3 regions of the Arthrobacter sp. T572 genome follow, and region 3 is predicted to be linked to each of the others. Evidence: riboswitches for the same ligand, from Rfam matches in the RefSeq annotation. Region 3 holds a riboswitch; each other region holds the start of a gene.
The links. Region 3 has a riboswitch for thiamine pyrophosphate ahead of thiC (phosphomethylpyrimidine synthase ThiC). Riboswitches for the same ligand answer to the same signal wherever they lie in the genome.
Positions count from the first base shown of each region.

Region 1 (5,534 bases), 1.2 Mb from region 3:
TCCTGGGCCGCCACCAGCAGTTGCGCGGATTGGTTCCCGCGTTCCCTGCGGCGGGTTTCGGGAACGTACCCGGGCACCCACACGCCGGCGGCCTTGAGCAGGCTGTGCGCTTCGGCCAGAACCTGGTCCGGCGGCCCATCCAGGAGCACCCCACCGCCAGCCGAACCGGGCTGCAGGACCACGATCCTGTCCACCAGGTCCTTCCAGACGGACACCCTGTGTTCCACCACAACCAAGGTGGCACCTGTCTTGTCCAAGCATCGGCGCACGGCATCACGGACTTCCAGCACACCGGCTGGGTCCAGGTTGGCCGTCGGTTCGTCCAACAGGATCAATCCCGGTCTCATCGCCAAAATGCCTGCCAGCGCAAGCCGCTGCTTTTGGCCGCCGGAGAGCGCCGCCGTCGGGTGGTCCAACGCCAAACCGCCGCCATCAGCGGTACGCAACCCCACGTCGTCGAGCGCTTCATGAACCCGGGTCCAGATCCGGTCACGGGGCACGGCAAGGTTTTCGGCTCCGAACGCGACGTCGTCGCCAATCCGGGACAAGACCACCTGCGTTTCGGGATCCTGCTGCATCAATCCGGCGCGGCCGCGTTGTTCCCGCGGCGAAGCACCGTCCAGCAGGAGTGAACCGGTCTCGTCCGAATCATCCTCTTCCTCGCCCAGGACCCCGGCCAGCGCGTGCAGCAAGGTCGACTTGCCCGCACCGGAGGGACCCAACAGCAACACCCGCTCGCCCGGATCGATGCGGAGGTCAAGGCCCTGGATGGCAGGTGTGGTCCGGCCGGCGTGCCGCCAACCCCAGCCCTCGGCGGAGATGGCGGCAGGCCTGCCGGTGCTCGTTGCGGCCATCAGTTGAAGACGGGCTCCGAGGCGGCCTTGCGCGATGCGAAGGCGCTCAACACGCCTGTTTTGGCCAGGCCGCGGGTGGCGACCCAGGAGAGGGCGCCGGCAATGATGGCGCCGGACAACGTGCAGAACGCGATGTAGGCCAGCTTGTCCACGGCCTCGTAGGCGATGTTCCAGCCCCACGGCATGAAGGAGTCGTTGAGGCCGCAGAAGAGGCCCGCACCGGCACCGGCCAGCAGCGCCGTGGGGAGGTTGAACTTCTTGTAGCGGAACGCAGCGAACACCAGCTCGGCACCCAGGCCCTGCAGGACGCCGGAAATCAGCACGGTGGTGCCGTACTGGGAACCCATGATCAGCTCACCCGTCGCGGCCACAGCCTCGCAGAACAGCGCGGCGCCGGGTTTGCGGATGATCAGCATGCCCAGGACTGCGGGGATCATCCAGCCGCCGGCGATCAGGCCGGTCAAGGGCGGGTAGGCCGCGTTCATGGGAATGGATACGATCGCGGCGCCCTGGGACCATGCCCAGAAGATCACGCCGCCGGCGATGGCGATCAAAGCTGCCACCACGATGTCTACTACACGCCAGTTGTAACTGGTCTTCTTCACGCTTGCCGTGGTCATTTCTTTGCCTCCTGAGGTTACAGGAGGGGAAAGTGCTCCCCGGATTCCCGGCAGGCATGCGCCACCGGTGTTCCGGACACTCTGAGAAGCTCGACTCCCTTGCGCCGGTACTAACCGGATCAGGTTCGAGGGTCTGCGGCTGTCCGCACTCTCAGCGCCCTCGCGTCACCTGCATCCCTGCAGGGTTCGACGGCGGCGCTCCCCTGTCGTTATCAATCTGCCCTGATGGGCGAGGTCCAGTTTACACCCGGGTCCGTGCGTTGGCCCTCGGTGGCAGTCATAAAGGGTTGCGGTTTCTCCCGGCCCGTTTGGCGGCTTCCTCTCTCATGCACACCTGAGAGAATGACTTCATGACGGATCATCCCGGCACAGTCCCGCCTGCACCCGAACCACGGCTCGCTGCCAGCGTGATCCTGCTCAGGGACGCCGCCGACGGCCTCGAGGTCTTCGTCCAGCACCGTGTGTCCACCATGGACTTCGCCGCGGGCATGGTGGTCTTTCCCGGAGGCCGCGTGGATGCCGCGGACAGTGAAGGGTGGGACTACCCGCAGGAGTTGCTGGCAGGGCACGCCGATGCGTGGTCGGAAGCATCCATCGCCGCCAACCCGGACCAAGCCATCCGGGAAGCGGGCACCGTGCTGACTGCCGCCCTCCGCGAGGTGCAGGAGGAAGCCGGACTCACGCTTGAGCCTGCAGATCTGCGTCCGTGGGCCAACTGGGTGACCCCCGTGGACATGCCCAAGCGCTTTGACACCTACTTCTACGTCGCCAAGGCCCGTGACGGGGCAGCGCCCCAACACCAAACAACGGAAGCCTGGCAGTCGCTCTGGATGCCCGTGGCCGGCGTCCTCTCCGCTGAAGCCGAAGGCACGCTCCACCTCATGCCACCCACCTACTACCTGCTCAAGGAACTTGCGAGCCTGGGCACCGTGGATGCTGTGTGGGGCGCCCGGCACCCCGTAGTTCCCGTCCTGGCACCCCGGGGCTCCATGGCGGCCTTCCTGAAAGACAGGGAAAACCGCCGATAACGCTCCCCTTGCGCCCGGGAACGGTGCCTGGTGCACGCTGTAGGTGAGGTTAGGCTTGGGACATGAACTTCTTCTTCAAGCTGCTGGGGACCGGAGTGAGCCTCGGAGCAGGATTCGTCGGCACCAAACTGGTCAACCTGGCTTGGGAGAAGGCCACCGGCAACAAGCCGCCCGCAGGTCATGACGACCTCGAAACCAGCCTGCGCTCAGCACTGACATTCGCGCTGGTTTCGGCCTTCGTGAGCACCCTCATCCAGGTCCTAACCAGCCGCGGCACGCAGCGCGCGATCGCCCGCTTCGCCAAGACGCACGACATCGTCTGACCCGCTGCCCGGGGACAAGCCAAGGCACCCCACCACCGGCGGCGCACCCTTGGGCGACCCTTTTCCAAGATGCCCTGAACGCCGGACTCAGCGGCCGGCGTCGTGCGTTCCGTCCCCCGGATGTTCACCGGCAGCCCGCTGGACCACGGCCTCAAGTTCGTCCTTGGTGAGGAGCTCGCGGTGGCCGTGCTTGGTCCGGTAAGCGGAACGGCCCACCATGTGCGCGGACACGGGCGCGGTCAGCAACTGGAATATCCAGGCCACCAGCAGGACCGGCCACACCCACCACGTCCGCATCTGCAGGCCGATGGAAGCCAGCATCAGGAAGAGGCCCAGGACCTGCGGCTTGGTCGCGGCGTGCATGCGGCTCATGAGGTCCGGGAACCGCAGCAGGCCGATCGCCGCGCCCAAGGACATGAGGGCGCCGACCACCAGGAAAACGGCCGTCAGAACATCGATTACAGCGTCTACGCCCGTAGCGTCAGGAGTCATTGCTCTGTTCCCGCCTTTCGGCCACGAACCTGGCCACCGTCACGGAACCGATAAAGCCGATCACGGCCAGGGCCACCAGCAGCATCAGGTTGTTGAGGTGCCGGTTGATGGCCATGTCGATTGCCAGGGCCGCGCCGACGATGGCCAGCAGCACGTCGGATGCCAGCACGCGGTCCAGCAGGGAAGGCCCGATCGCAATGCGGATGATGGCACCGGCCCCTGCCAGGCTAAGGATCACGGCAGTGACCACCAGGACAAGTTCCTTCACAGCGCCGCACCTTCCATGCCCGGACGCGTTTCGCTTCGGAGCGCCTCTACTTCTTCGCGTGTGCCCATGATCCTGATCAATCCGGCCTCGATGTTCTGTACCTCCCGGCGGATTTTGTCGATGTCAGCCTGGTTGTAGATGTTCAGCGCGTGCAGATACAGCGTGGACGTCGACCGGTCCACCTCCACCACCAGCGACCCGGGAATCAGGGAAATGACGTGGCCGGTGGCCGTCACCATAAGGTCCGAATGGCTCCGCAACGGAACCTCGACGACGGCGCTGCGCACCTTGGGTCCCTTCACCACGGCCAGGTACAGCACCAGGAAGCTCGCCGCCACCACTTTGCCGAGGAACAACAGGGCAAAGGGAACGGCCCGCAGCACATTGAACCGGCCGCTGAGTTCCACCGGCGGCAGGTAGAACAGCTTGGCCACCACAATGGCGATCAGTGCGCCGAACAGCAGGTTGCCCGGGCTGAAGTCCTGCCACAAGGCACCCCACACGATGACCAGCCAGATGAGCAGCGGGAGTTCGGTGCGGAAGGAGATCGGCTTGCGGCTCATTTGGCACCGCCCTGGGCCAGCGGCGGAACGGGGGCGGCATCTCCCAGGACTGAATGGATGTACGCCGAACGGTCAAGCATGATTTCCGCGGAGCCTCCTGCCAGTTGGAAGAGCGGGCCGGCAAAGACGGTCAGGGCAACCCCGAACACCACCAGGCCGGCTGTGGAACCCACCATGGTCCGCGGGAGGACGCCCACGTTGCCGGGTGTCTGGAGGACGGGATCGGGGAAGTCCGCGTCTTCGGGTTTCCGCCAGAACGCCCTGTTCCACACCCTGGCTATGGCCAGCAGGGTCAGGAGGCTGGTGACCACGCCGCCCACCACCAGGACGATCGCCAACGGCGTCCCCAGCTCGACCCCGGCCTGCAGCAGGCCCAGCTTCCCGAGGAATCCGGAGAACGGCGGAATGCCGGCGAGGTTCATGGCTGGGACAAAGAACAGCAGGGCCAGGAGCGGGGACAGCTTGGCGAGCCCACCCAGCCGGTCGATGGAGGACGACCCACCGCGCCGTTCGATCAGCCCTGTGACCAGGAACAGGCTTGTTTGCACGGTGATGTGGTGCGCAACGTAGAAGACCGCGGCGCCAAGTCCTGTCACGGAGGACATGGCCAGCCCGAACACCATGTACCCGATGTGGCTGACCAGGGTAAAGGAGAGCAGACGCTTGATGTCGCTCTGCGCCAAGGCACCGAGGATCCCCACCACCATGGTCAGCAACGCAACCACCATCAGCGGGACGTTGAGCGTATCGCCGGGAAACAGGAGTGTCTCTGTCCGGACCATGGCGTAGACACCCACCTTGGTCAACAGACCGGCGAACACGGCAGTGACCGGGGCGGGGGCTGTCGGGTAGGAGTCAGGGAGCCAGAACGACAGCGGGAAGACGGCCGCTTTGATCCCGAAGGCCACCAGGAGCATCACGTGCAGCAGGTTCTGGGTGCCTTGATCCAGTTCCGCCAGCTTGATGGCGAGGTCGGCCATGGTGATGGTGCCGGTGGCTCCGTAGATCATGGCAATGGCGATGAGGAACAGCACCGACGACACCACCGAGACCACCACGTAGGTGACACCGGCCCGGATGCGCGGCCCCGTCCCACCCAGCGTCATCAGCACATAGCTGGCGGTCAGGAGGATTTCAAAGCCCACGTAGAGGTTGAAGAGGTCGCCGGTGAGGAAGGCGTTGGAGACGCCGGCCACCAGGATCAGGTAGGTCGGGTGGAAGATCGAGACGGGAGCTTCCTGGTCTCCGTCGGCCATGCCCTGGCCCGTGGCGTAGATAAGGACAGCAAGGCTCACCACCGTGGAAACCACGAGCATCAGCGAGGAGAACTGGTCCACCACCAGCACCACGCCCCAGGGTGGAAGCCAGCCACCCAGCGTGACCGAC
Region 1 is NZ_JBRAZQ010000002.1:3,729,740-3,735,273, forward strand. It holds gene ACUYMZ_RS18475 (ABC transporter ATP-binding protein) at 1-854, opposite strand, end outside; gene ACUYMZ_RS18480 (ECF transporter S component) at 854-1,474, opposite strand; TPP riboswitch at 1,553-1,689, opposite strand; gene ACUYMZ_RS18485 (NUDIX hydrolase) at 1,825-2,502, shown strand; gene ACUYMZ_RS18490 (DUF4235 domain-containing protein) at 2,565-2,825, shown strand; gene mnhG (monovalent cation/H(+) antiporter subunit G) at 2,913-3,317, opposite strand; gene ACUYMZ_RS18500 (MrpF/PhaF family protein) at 3,307-3,585, opposite strand; gene ACUYMZ_RS18505 (Na+/H+ antiporter subunit E) at 3,582-4,148, opposite strand; gene ACUYMZ_RS18510 (Na+/H+ antiporter subunit D) at 4,145-5,534, opposite strand, start outside.
Region 1: it holds a riboswitch for thiamine pyrophosphate, as region 3 does, so the genes downstream of both, ACUYMZ_RS18480 (ECF transporter S component) here and thiC (phosphomethylpyrimidine synthase ThiC) in region 3, are expected to answer to the same signal.

Region 2 (5,534 bases), 350 kb from region 3:
AGGATTGCCAGCTGGCGCGGATCGGACGCGTCCAGCGTGCGGAGGTATTCACCATAGGTAATGCCGCCGTCCCACGGCTTTCCCAAGGCCTGCGTCTGGCGCTTGAAGTGCAGCAGTGAGCGCTCATCCGGGGCGGGCATGGTCCGCAGGATGCCTACCTTGCCCTCCAGCATCAACTGCGCTGCCGCCATGCCAGTCATCAGGGAGATCTGGGCGTTCCAGTCTTCCACCGGCAGCGAAGGTGCGGCTGCAATCCGGTAGCCACCTCCGCCTGTTGCCTGGACAATCTCCTGCTCGGGCATGTTGAGGCTGGCGCCGCCACGCCGGCGTTCCAGCTCGACGCGCTTGAGTCCCACTTCCTTCAGGAGCCGAAGCACCTCAGGCGCCGTGCCGGCGTCGAGCTGCTCCTGGGCGCCCTTGTAGCTCAACTTGGCGCGGCTGCGGACGGCGGCCCGTGACACGGACGTGCCAGCAACCTCACCGTTCGGGTCCAGCCTGAAGTCCCAGACGAAAGCACTGCAGTCCTGGTTCGCCAGGAGGCTGCCGGCGTTCTCGCTGATCACCTCCGGGTGCAGCGGGATCCGGCCATCGGGCGCATAGAACGTCTGGCCGCGCTGCCGGGTCTCCGCGTCCAACGCACCGCCAGGGGCAACGAAGGACGGCACATCGGCTATGGCATACAGGACCTTGTAGCCGTCGCCGTCGCGCTCGATGAAGAGGGCCTGGTCAAGGTCCGTGGAGCTGGCAGGATCGATCGTCACGAACGGAACGTGCCGCAGATCGTGGTCCGGCAAGCGGTGCTCTTCCACCGCGCGCCGGGCCTCCTCCACAGCCGGTGCCGGGTACTCCCGGGGAAGATCCAGCTCCGTCCTCAAGGCAGCCAGGGCATCGGCAAGCTGGTCCGTGGAGTCGTCGACGTTGGGAGCTATCCGATGATGTGACACGAAAGTCACATTAGCCCGAAAACCGCCGATAGTCTTGAAGCATGGGCACTTCCCAGGACAGCAATGCTCCAGTTGGCACCCTTGCGATCGAGCTCCTTGGGGCCATGGCCTACGGGGAGTTGTCGGCCTTCGGGAGGCTGTCCGCGGACTCCCGGCATGCTCCCACCCTGCGGGATGCGGCCATGCTGGGCAAGATTGCCGTGGGAGCCTACGGAAACTTCGCCATGATCAGCGACCACCTCGCCGGGTTGGGCGTTGATCCCGAGGATGCCATGCTGCCATTCCAACGGTCCTTCGACCACTTCCATGAGCGCACCCGGCCGGGCGACTGGTACGAGTCGGTCATGAAGGCCTACGTCATCGATACGGTCTCGGCTGACTTCTACCGTACCGTCGCAGGATTCCTCGACGCCCGAACACAGGTGGTCGTGCACCAGGTCGCTTCTGCCGACCATGCCACGGAGGCCCTCCGCATGCTGCTGCGGAAGGCGCTCGCCGACGATCCCAGGCTCGCGTCACGACTCGCGCTGTGGGCACGGAGGCTCGTGGGGGAAGCACTGACGCAGGCACAGCGGGTGGGACTGGAACATCCCTGGCTGGGCCCCGTGCTCAAGGCCGGCGGGGAGGCGCGGGAAGCGGTGGGCCGCTTGACTGCGGACCTGGCAGCGGGGCACGGACAGAGGATGTCGGGCCTGGGACTGGCCCCCTGACCGTCAGCGGCCGGCGTCGAGGGCCTCGAGCAGCGACCTTGCCGCCGCCGTCGGATCGTCCGCCTCCGTGATGGCGCGAACCACCACGATCCTTGCGGCACCTGCGGCCACTACGTCCTCGACGTTGCCGAGGTCGATCCCGCCGATGGCGAACCAGGGCAGATCAGCGCCCGCGGCGTCGTTCCCGCGGGCACGTTCCACTGCTTCTGCGGCAAATGTGACCAGCTCCAGTCCAACGGCCGCGCGACCGGGTTTTGTGGGAGTGGCCCATACGGGTCCGACACAGAAATAGTCCAGCCCGCCCGGCACCTGCGACGCCGCGATGGCGGCATCGGCCTGTTCCGGAGTGTGGGTGGAGAGGCCTATCGCGGCACCGGGCAGGAGCTGCCGGGCGGCCGGAAGCGGAAGGTCCTTCTGGCCGATGTGGAAGACCGGAGCCCCGGAAACACTGGCAACATCGGCCCGGTCGTTGACCGCCCACAACTTTCCGTGGCGTGCAGCGGCCTTGCCGAGGACCTCCAGGAGCTCCAGCTCCCGGCCGGCCTCCATGGACTTGTCCCGGAGCTGGATGATGTCCACGCCACCGGCGAAGGCGGCGTCCACAAAGTCCGCAAAGTCCTCCTTCTCCTGGCGTGCGTCGGTGCACAGGTAGAGGCGGGCAGAAGCAATGGCGTTGGGCTGGGTCATGGAAACCAGAGTAGTTCCTCTAAACTGGGCTCGTACTGCGGGAGCCGTGGCAGCGTCATATGACTGCCCGGCTGAGAGGGCTTCAGCGCCGACCGCTTGACCTGATCCGGGTAATACCGGCGTAGGGAAGGGAAAAACATGGTCGTATCCCGGCCCGTTCCGGAAACAGCACCGGACCTTGAAGCAGACGTGATCGTCATCGGTGGCGGGATCATCGGATTGGGCATCGCGCACGAGGCCCGGGCGGCCGGCCGTTCGGTGGTGGTGGTCGATCCCGCACCTGCCACGGGGGCCACTTTCGCAGCAGCAGGCATGCTCGCCCCCGTCAGCGAACTCCATTACCAGGAGGAAGACCTCCTGGAACTCATGCTGGAATCAGCCCGGTTGTGGCCGGCTTTCGCGGCGGACCTCGCCGGACGTGGAACAGCCATCGGTTACTGCACGACGCCGACACTTGGTGTGGGTGCCGACGCTGCCGACCGCCGTGCCTTGACCGATCTGCGGTCCGCCCAGCTTGCGGCCGGATTGGCCGTGGCGCCGCTGGCCCTGCGGGAAGCGCGGGAGCGCGAACCGCTTTTGAGCCCGCAAATTTCCTGTGCTTTCGATATCCCCTCCGACCACCAGGTGGACCCGCGGAGGCTGGCCGCCGGCCTGATGTCGGTCCTGGCCTCCCATTCTCCGGAAGACCAGACCTGGGTCTCCGGGGCCGCCGACGGTTTCCTGGTGACGGAGTCCGCAACCCGGTTGCTCCGCGAGGAGGACCGGGTGTTGGGTGTGGGGCTGGAGTCCGGCATAAAAGTCCGGGCTGCGGAGACGGTGGTGGCCAACGGACTCGGCGCCGCCAAGCTCGACGGACTCCCTGATGGGCTGTCCCTTCCCGTTCGTCCCGTCTACGGGGATATCCTGCGGCTTCTCGTGCCGGAGCACCTGCGCCCGCTCGTGACAGCCACGGTCCGGGGAATGGTGCGCGGGGTCCCGGTCTACATCGTCCCGCGTGACGACGGGACCGTGGTCATCGGGGCAACGCAGCGCGAAGACAACCTTTCTGCCACGTCCAACGCAGTCTCAGCCGGAGGTGTCTACCAGCTCCTTCGCGATGCCCAGGTCCTGGTGCCCGCCGTCGCCGAACTCGAGCTGCTCGAGGCCACGGCACGTGCACGGCCAGGCACACCGGACAACGCACCCCTGCTGGGACGGGTGACCGGCAGCACCGGGGAGGTTCCCGGACTGGTCATCGCCACCGGCTTCTTCCGCCACGGCGTCCTCCTCACCCCGGTCGCGGCAAAGATCGTGGGCGGGCTGCTGGGCGGCTCCAGCGACCCGCGCTGGTCGCGGTTCGCACCGGACCGTTTTGCGCCAACTGCACAGCATGAACTTCCTCCCGCACCACGCACGTCGATCAAGGAACCCGCATGAACATCAAACTCAATGGCACTGCCCGTTCAGTGCCGGACGACGCATCCGTCAGCACCCTCGTCAGCGACGTCACCGGCCGCGCCTTGGACCACCGCGGTCAGGCGGCCGACGGCGGCAAGCTGGGTGTCGCCGTCGCACGCAACTCCGAAGTAGTCCCGCGGAGCCAATGGGCCGCGACGACCCTGGCCGACGGCGATGAACTCGAACTCGTTACTGCGGTCCAGGGAGGCTGAGAGCATGACCATCACCAGCACAGGCAATACGCGGCAGACCGGGACCGACGACGCCCTGGTCATAGACGGAGTCGGATTCTCGTCCCGCCTCATCATGGGAACCGGAGGGGCGCCGAGCCTGGACGGACTTGGTGCGGCGCTCCTGGCCTCGGGCACCGAGCTCACCACCGTGGCCATGCGCCGGTACTCGCCGGCAGAGACGGGCTCGCTTTTCCAGCTCCTGGTGGACAACGGCATCCGCGTACTGCCCAACACGGCCGGATGCTTCACTGCCAAAGACGCGGTGATGACGGCCGAACTGGCCCGTGAAGCCCTGGAAACCGATTGGGTCAAGCTGGAGGTCATCGCTGACGAGCACACTCTCCTCCCGGACGCAGTGGAGCTGGTGGATGCCACGGAGCAACTGGTGAACCGGGGTTTCAAGGTGTTCGCCTATACCAACGATGATCCTGTCCTTGCCCTGCGCCTGGAGAACCTCGGAGCCACGGCCGTCATGCCTTTGGGATCGCCCATTGGGACAGGACTGGGCATCCTGAATCCGCACAACATCGAACTGATCGTGTCCCGTGCCTCCGTTCCCGTGGTGCTGGATGCGGGCATTGGCACGGCATCGGATGCGGCGCTGGCCATGGAACTCGGCTGCGACGCCGTCCTGCTGGCTACCGCTGTTACCAGGGCCCAAAACCCTGCGCAGATGGGCGAGGCGTTCAAGCATGCGGTGGCGGCTGGCCGGCTCGCCCGGCGTGCCGGCCGTATACCGCGGCGCGAGCACGCTTTGGCGTCCTCTGCCATGGAAGGCCGTGCCGAGTTCCTGTGACCGGTGCTGCATTCCCTGCAGCGGCGGGGACTCAAACGGCTGTGGCCACCACCCGAGGGGTGGTGGCCACAGCCATTGCCGGGACCTAGAGCCGGAGGGCCTTGGTCAGGGCCGCAGTGTCGTGTGCTGTCCGCTGCCGGCCCAGGAAGACCGCTACGCCCGCAGCTGCCGCCGTGCCCAGCACAATCGGGAGGACCCACGGGATCCACGTCAGGCCGGGCTGGTAGCCCAGGCCGAACGCGATGAAGATGATCCAGGCAACCGTACCTGCAGCCGCAGCGACGCCCGCCGGCACCGCGATGCCGTACTTGCTGTGGCGCTTGTCATTGGCCCACACAATAAAGCCGGTGGCAACGGTGGCTAGCACCACAACGACGAGTGACAGCATCGGTTCTCCTTGCGGCTGGCTATGAAACGGTGGCTTTAGAGGGCGCCAAAGCCCACGCGGCGGACTTCCTCGGCGCCGATCTCCACATATCCCAGGACGCTGCCCGGAACGATCACCTGGCGGCCTTTCTCGTCCGTGAGACGCAGGTCAGACCCCTTGGAGATAGCTTCCCCTACGATCTTGGCGACGGCCTCGGCATCGAGGGCGGATTCGAGCACGATTTCGCGGCCAACATTCTGAATGCCGATCTTTACTTCCACAGCAAGGCCTCCAAGCCAGTCAAGAGTTTAGTCAGTCCTCTATTTGTAGCTTAGGACTCTTTGGGGAATCGACTGATTC
Region 2 is NZ_JBRAZQ010000002.1:2,830,391-2,835,924, reverse strand. It holds gene ACUYMZ_RS14280 (RNB domain-containing ribonuclease) at 1-944, opposite strand, end outside; gene ACUYMZ_RS14275 (ferritin-like fold-containing protein) at 986-1,654, shown strand; gene thiE (thiamine phosphate synthase) at 1,658-2,341, opposite strand; TPP riboswitch at 2,369-2,486, shown strand; gene thiO (glycine oxidase ThiO) at 2,480-3,757, shown strand; gene thiS (sulfur carrier protein ThiS) at 3,754-3,990, shown strand; gene ACUYMZ_RS14255 (thiazole synthase) at 3,995-4,807, shown strand; gene ACUYMZ_RS14250 (hypothetical protein) at 4,893-5,195, opposite strand; gene ACUYMZ_RS14245 (DUF3107 domain-containing protein) at 5,231-5,455, opposite strand; gene ACUYMZ_RS14240 (TetR/AcrR family transcriptional regulator) at 5,506-5,534, opposite strand, start outside.
Region 2: it holds a riboswitch for thiamine pyrophosphate, as region 3 does, so the genes downstream of both, thiO (glycine oxidase ThiO) here and thiC (phosphomethylpyrimidine synthase ThiC) in region 3, are expected to answer to the same signal.

Region 3 (5,534 bases):
TCACCTTCGCTTTCATACGTCAGCAATTCAGCCAACGCGCGAACCATCGCTTCGGGGACCCCAAGCAGGGCATCGCTGGTGACATCCACCAGGGCCAGCTCATAGTCGGCTCCGGCTGCGTGGACCGCCTGCCCGGCGAGGTCGCCGAGTTGTTCAACCTCAAAGTCACTGATGCCGTCAATCCGGACAGCAGATCCGGCAACGCCGGCTCCGCCGTCGAGGGCGGCGGCCCGTTTGAGTGCTTCATCGTGGGTGGCTACAAAAATTTCGGCAAAGCCCATGGAAAGTCATCCCATTCCGTCGTGCTGACACGGCAGGGGCGCAGGACATGCCGGCCCCTGCTCCAACATTGCCCAGCCTAGTGCAGGCCGGGCCCCGCGACCGCCACCCGCAACTGGTTGCGCCACGGGTCCTCAAAACGAAGCTCCCTGCCTGTGTGGTGGCTGGACAGGCCCGCAACCTTCAGCCGGTCCGCCAACGCCAGGACGTGGTCGTCGCCAGGGACTTCAATCAGGACTTCACCCAGGCCCAGCGTGTCCCGGCGCGGCCCGGCACCGCGGCTGTTCCAGACATTCATGGCCATGTGGTGGTGGTAGCCACCCGCCGAGACGAACAAGGCCTGGCCGTGCCAGCCGGCGGTCCGCTCGAACCCCAGGGTGTCCACGTAGAACTTTTGCGCCGTCGCAACGTCGCCTACCTGAAGGTGGACATGCCCGACGCCGGCACCGGCCCGGGCCTGGCCCGTCACCGCCTCTTCGCTCAGGTACTGCTGAAGGTAGGCCTGCGGCGGCAGGGCAACGTTGTCCATGACCACGTTCTTTCCGTCCCACTGCCACACGCTCCGGGGCTTGTCGTAGTACAACTCGATGCCATTGCCTTCGGGATCGGTGAAGTAGAACGCCTCGCTGACCAGGTGGTCGGCACTGCCGACGAAGGCACGGGGCTCGTATTGCGCGGCAGTGGCAATGGTCGCGGCCAGGGCGGGCTGGTCTTCGAACAGGATCGCAGTATGGAAGAGGCCGGCCTCGCCCCTGCCGGGAATCTGCAGGCCTGCGGCCGGAGCCAGGTGGACTACGGGCTTGCCGAGGCGGCCCAGGTACAGCCCGCCGTCCTGTTCCGCGACCACCTCCAACCCCAAGGCGCGCTGGTAGTAGTCGCTCATGAGCTTCATGTCGCCCACTTTGAGCATGACAGTGCCCATGGAGAGATCGGCAGGCAGCAGGTCCTGGCTGGATGAAGTGGTCATGTGAAGCTCCCGGTGATCAAGCTGGCCGCTTTTCGGCTCGTTCTACCTCTCTAAATTACTTGAAGCTTCAATTTATTCCCAGCGGAGGACGTTGCCCCTTAGGACCACGTGGCTCAACCGGTGGACGGTGGCAAGCTCCTGACGGGGATCCGCGCGGCACACCACCACATCGGCAGGTGCCCCCTCGCTGATTCCTTCCGTCCCCAACCATGCCCTGGCACCCCACGTGGCGGCATTCAGCACCGCGGCAGGCGGCAGGCCGGCGTCGTGCAGTTCCTGCATCTCGTCGGCGATCCGGCCATGCTTGATGACGCTGCCGGCGTCAGTGCCGGCATAAATGGAAACGCCGGCCTCATAGGCTTCAAAAACCCGCTCGCGCCGGCGTTCCCACAGGCTGGTCATGTGCTGCGCGTAGTCGGGAAACTTTGGCTTGGCCTGCGCCGCGATGTCGGGAAAGGTGGCAATGTTGACCAGGGTGGGAACGATCGGAACATCCTGTTCCACGAGGCGCGGGATGTGCCGCGGCAGCAACCCGGTGGCATGCTCTATGCAGTCGATTCCGCCGTCCAGCATGTGGTCGATGGTCTGTTCCGCGAAGCAATGCGCGGTAACCCGGGCGCCTTCGTCATGCGCGGCAGCTATGGCTTCCTTGACGACCCCGGCCGGAAATGACGCGGTCAAGTCCCCCACTCCCCTGTCAATCCAGTCGCCCACCAGCTTGACCCAGCCATCGCCGTCGCGCGCTTCTTTCCGGACGGTCTCCACCAGTTCATCCGGCTCCACTTCGTGGCCCAGACCCCGCAGGTACCGCTTGCTGCGGGCAATGTGCCGGCCGGCCCGGATGAGGCGCGGAAGGTCCTCCCTTTGCTGGACCCAGCGGGTATTGCCGGGCGAACCGGCGTCGCGGATCAGCAGCGTTCCGGCGTTCCGGTCCGCCATGGCCTGGGCGAGCGTGGTCTCCTCATCCACCGCACCACCGGGCCCCAGCCCGATGTGGCAATGCGCGTCGACGAAGCCCGGCAGCACCCATCCGGCAAGCACTCTGTCCGGCGGCGTTGCGGGACGTTCAAAAGTCAGCTTTCCGTCAACTGACCACAATCCCCGGCGTTCGTCATCGGCTGCAACCAGCACCGGACCGCTGAATTCAATGATGTTGGCCATGGCAGAAGCCTAGTGCGACGAACCCCGCCCCGCCCCTTTCGAAAGCTTGTGACTGGGAGCACCCGCTGCCCCTGTGGTAGCTTCTTCCCTGACCACACGGGAGCCCTTGCAGGGGCTGAGATCGGGCTGAAGCAGTCTGCGACCGTCGAACCTGTCCGGGTAATGCCGGCGAAGGAAGTGAGTAATCCTTGAGCACCACAGAAACACAGCACAGCCCTGCCCGGAACCAGACTGCGCCAGCCGGGGAAGCCGTCACGCAGTCGCTGAAGTCCCATTCGCTGGCTTGGGTGGAGGATCCGGGCCACGGCATCCGCGTACCGGTGACCGAGATCGCCCTGGAACCCTCCCCCAACGGGCAGGCCAACGATCCTTTGCGGGTGTACCGCACGGCCGGCCCGGGAAGTGATCCGGTAGTCGGTCTGGAACCGTTCAGGAAGGCCTGGATCGAGGAACGCGGCGATACGGAAAGCTACACGGGCCGGGAACGCAACCTGCTCGACGACGGCAAGTCGGCCGTGCGGCGCGGAGCAGCGTCTGCGGAGTGGAAGGGTGCACAACCGGTGCCCCGCCGCGCCGTCGAAGGCAAGACCGTCACCCAGATGCATTACGCCAGGCAGGGCATCGTCACCCCGGAAATGCGGTTCGTGGCCCTGCGGGAGAACTGCGACGTGGAGCTGGTCCGCAGCGAAGTCGCTGCAGGGCGGGCCATCATCCCGAACAATATCAACCACCCGGAATCGGAACCGATGATCATCGGCAAGGCCTTCCTGGTGAAGATCAACGCCAACATCGGCAACTCGGCTGTCACCAGCTCCATTGCCGAGGAAGTCGACAAACTGCAGTGGGCCACGCAGTGGGGCGCAGACACCGTCATGGATTTGTCCACGGGAGATGACATCCACACGACCCGCGAATGGATCATCCGGAACTCACCCGTGCCCATCGGCACGGTTCCGATCTACCAGGCTTTGGAAAAGGTCAATGGTGAGGCCAATAACCTCACGTGGGAAATCTTCCGTGACACGGTGATCGAACAGTGCGAGCAAGGTGTGGACTACATGACCATCCATGCCGGCGTCCTCCTGCGGTACGTGCCCCTCACCGCCAACCGGGTCACGGGCATCGTGTCCCGCGGTGGCTCCATCATGGCCGGCTGGTGCCTGGCCCACCACAAGGAGAACTTCCTTTACACGCACTTCGATGAGCTGTGCGAAATCTTCGCAAAGTACGACGTTGCCTTCTCACTCGGTGACGGCCTCCGCCCCGGAGCCACAGCCGACGCCAACGATGCCGCGCAGTTCGCCGAACTGGACACCCTTGCCGAGCTGACCCAGCGAGCCTGGGAATACGACGTCCAGGTCATGGTCGAAGGACCGGGCCACATCCCTTTCCACCTGGTGCGGGAGAATGTGGAACGCCAGCAGGAACTGTGCAAGGGGGCTCCGTTCTACACCCTCGGGCCGCTCGTGACAGACGTTGCCCCGGGTTATGACCACATCACCTCCGCCATCGGTGCCACGGAGATCGCCCGCTACGGCACGGCCATGCTCTGCTACGTGACACCCAAGGAGCACCTTGGCCTGCCGAACAAGGACGACGTCAAGACCGGCGTCATCACCTACAAGATCGCCGCCCACGCCGCGGACCTGGCCAAGGGACACCCTGGGGCGAACGAACGTGACGATGCCCTCTCCAAGGCGCGTTTCGAATTCCGGTGGCGGGACCAGTTCGCCCTGTCCCTGGATCCGGTGACCGCGGAGTCGTTCCACGACGAGACGCTTCCGGCCGAACCGGCCAAGACGGCGCACTTCTGCTCCATGTGTGGCCCCAAGTTCTGCTCCATGCGCATCAGCCAGGACATCCGCGACGAATACGGTTCGGCCGAAGCGCAGGCCGCGATCGCCGACATGTACAGCGGCATGCGGGAGAAAAGCGAGGAATTCCTCGCAGCTGGAGGCAAGGTCTACCTGCCGGAACTCCAGGTACCGGCAGCCTCAGGACGCGCGAACTGACATAGTCCGCCCGACCTCGGCGATGAACGATCGGATGATCCGGTCACCTTCCACCGAGTCCTGGGGCCGGTGCCCTCCCGCGGCCACGCGCCGGAGGGCACCGGTTTCCTGGAGGTACGCGGCGATCTCTTCGTAAAGGGGCTCCCAACCGCCGGTCAGCACCAGCGTGGGGACCCCCGGAACGATGTGCAAGGGGGCTTCCCAGGGCGGAGCCTGCAACCTGAGCCGCCGGGCAGAGCGCCTGGCCTGGGGTGTATCGGGCACGCCTGCCACGGATGAAAACGCACGGCGGTAGAACTCGCGTTCATAGTCGGCGTCGTTGAGCTGGTTCCGCACGTCAAAAAGCGGTTCCATCAGCGCCCGGTGCGCTGCCGTCGCGGGCAGTTCAGCGGTCAGGGACAGGCACGCCGGCTCCACCAGGGAGAGGGAAAATACCAGTTCCGGCCGGTCCAGGGCTGCCAACATGGCAGCGATCGCCCCTTGTTCATGGGCTACGACATGGCCTCCGCCGACGTCTGCCAGCGCACCGACGAGGATTTCAACGTCCGCTGCCACATCCGATGACAACGGCTCCTCCACCGGATGGAAACCATGGCGCCGGAGGAACAAGGCGTCATAGTCCAAAGCCATGCCATGTTGCTTGGGCCAGGCCGCAGCGCCGAAGCTGCCCAGGCCGTGGACAAAAACAACGCGCTGCTTCTGCATTGACCAAGCGTATTCCACGGCACTGACATCCCAACCGGGGGTTGGCTGCCTACTTGCCCAGGAACTTGTCGAAGCCCTTGGGGAGGTTAAGCATGGACGGATCGAAGTCCTGGGCACCCTGGCCGAACGCAGCCCCCGTGGGCGCCGATGCGGCCGCAGCCCGCTTGGCCTCGGCCTCGCGCAGTTCCTGGGCGGCTTTGGCAGGGTTGCCCGAACGCGCCTTCTTCTTCGGCGCGCTCTTGCCGCCCTTGCGCCCGCCACCAGGGCCACCCAGGCCAGGCATTCCCGGCATCCCCGGCATGCCGCCGCCCTGGGCGAGCTTCTTCATCATCTTCTGTGCCTGGGCGAACCGCTCCAGGAGGCCGTTGACTTCAGAAACATGAACGCCCGAGCCCTTGGCGATACGGGCA
Region 3 is NZ_JBRAZQ010000002.1:2,481,930-2,487,463, forward strand. It holds gene ACUYMZ_RS12725 (hypothetical protein) at 1-281, opposite strand, end outside; gene ACUYMZ_RS12730 (VOC family protein) at 359-1,246, opposite strand; gene ACUYMZ_RS12735 (amidohydrolase family protein) at 1,319-2,407, opposite strand; TPP riboswitch at 2,494-2,601, shown strand; gene thiC (phosphomethylpyrimidine synthase ThiC) at 2,596-4,419, shown strand; gene ACUYMZ_RS12745 (alpha/beta fold hydrolase) at 4,402-5,124, opposite strand; gene ffh (signal recognition particle protein) at 5,174-5,534, opposite strand, start outside.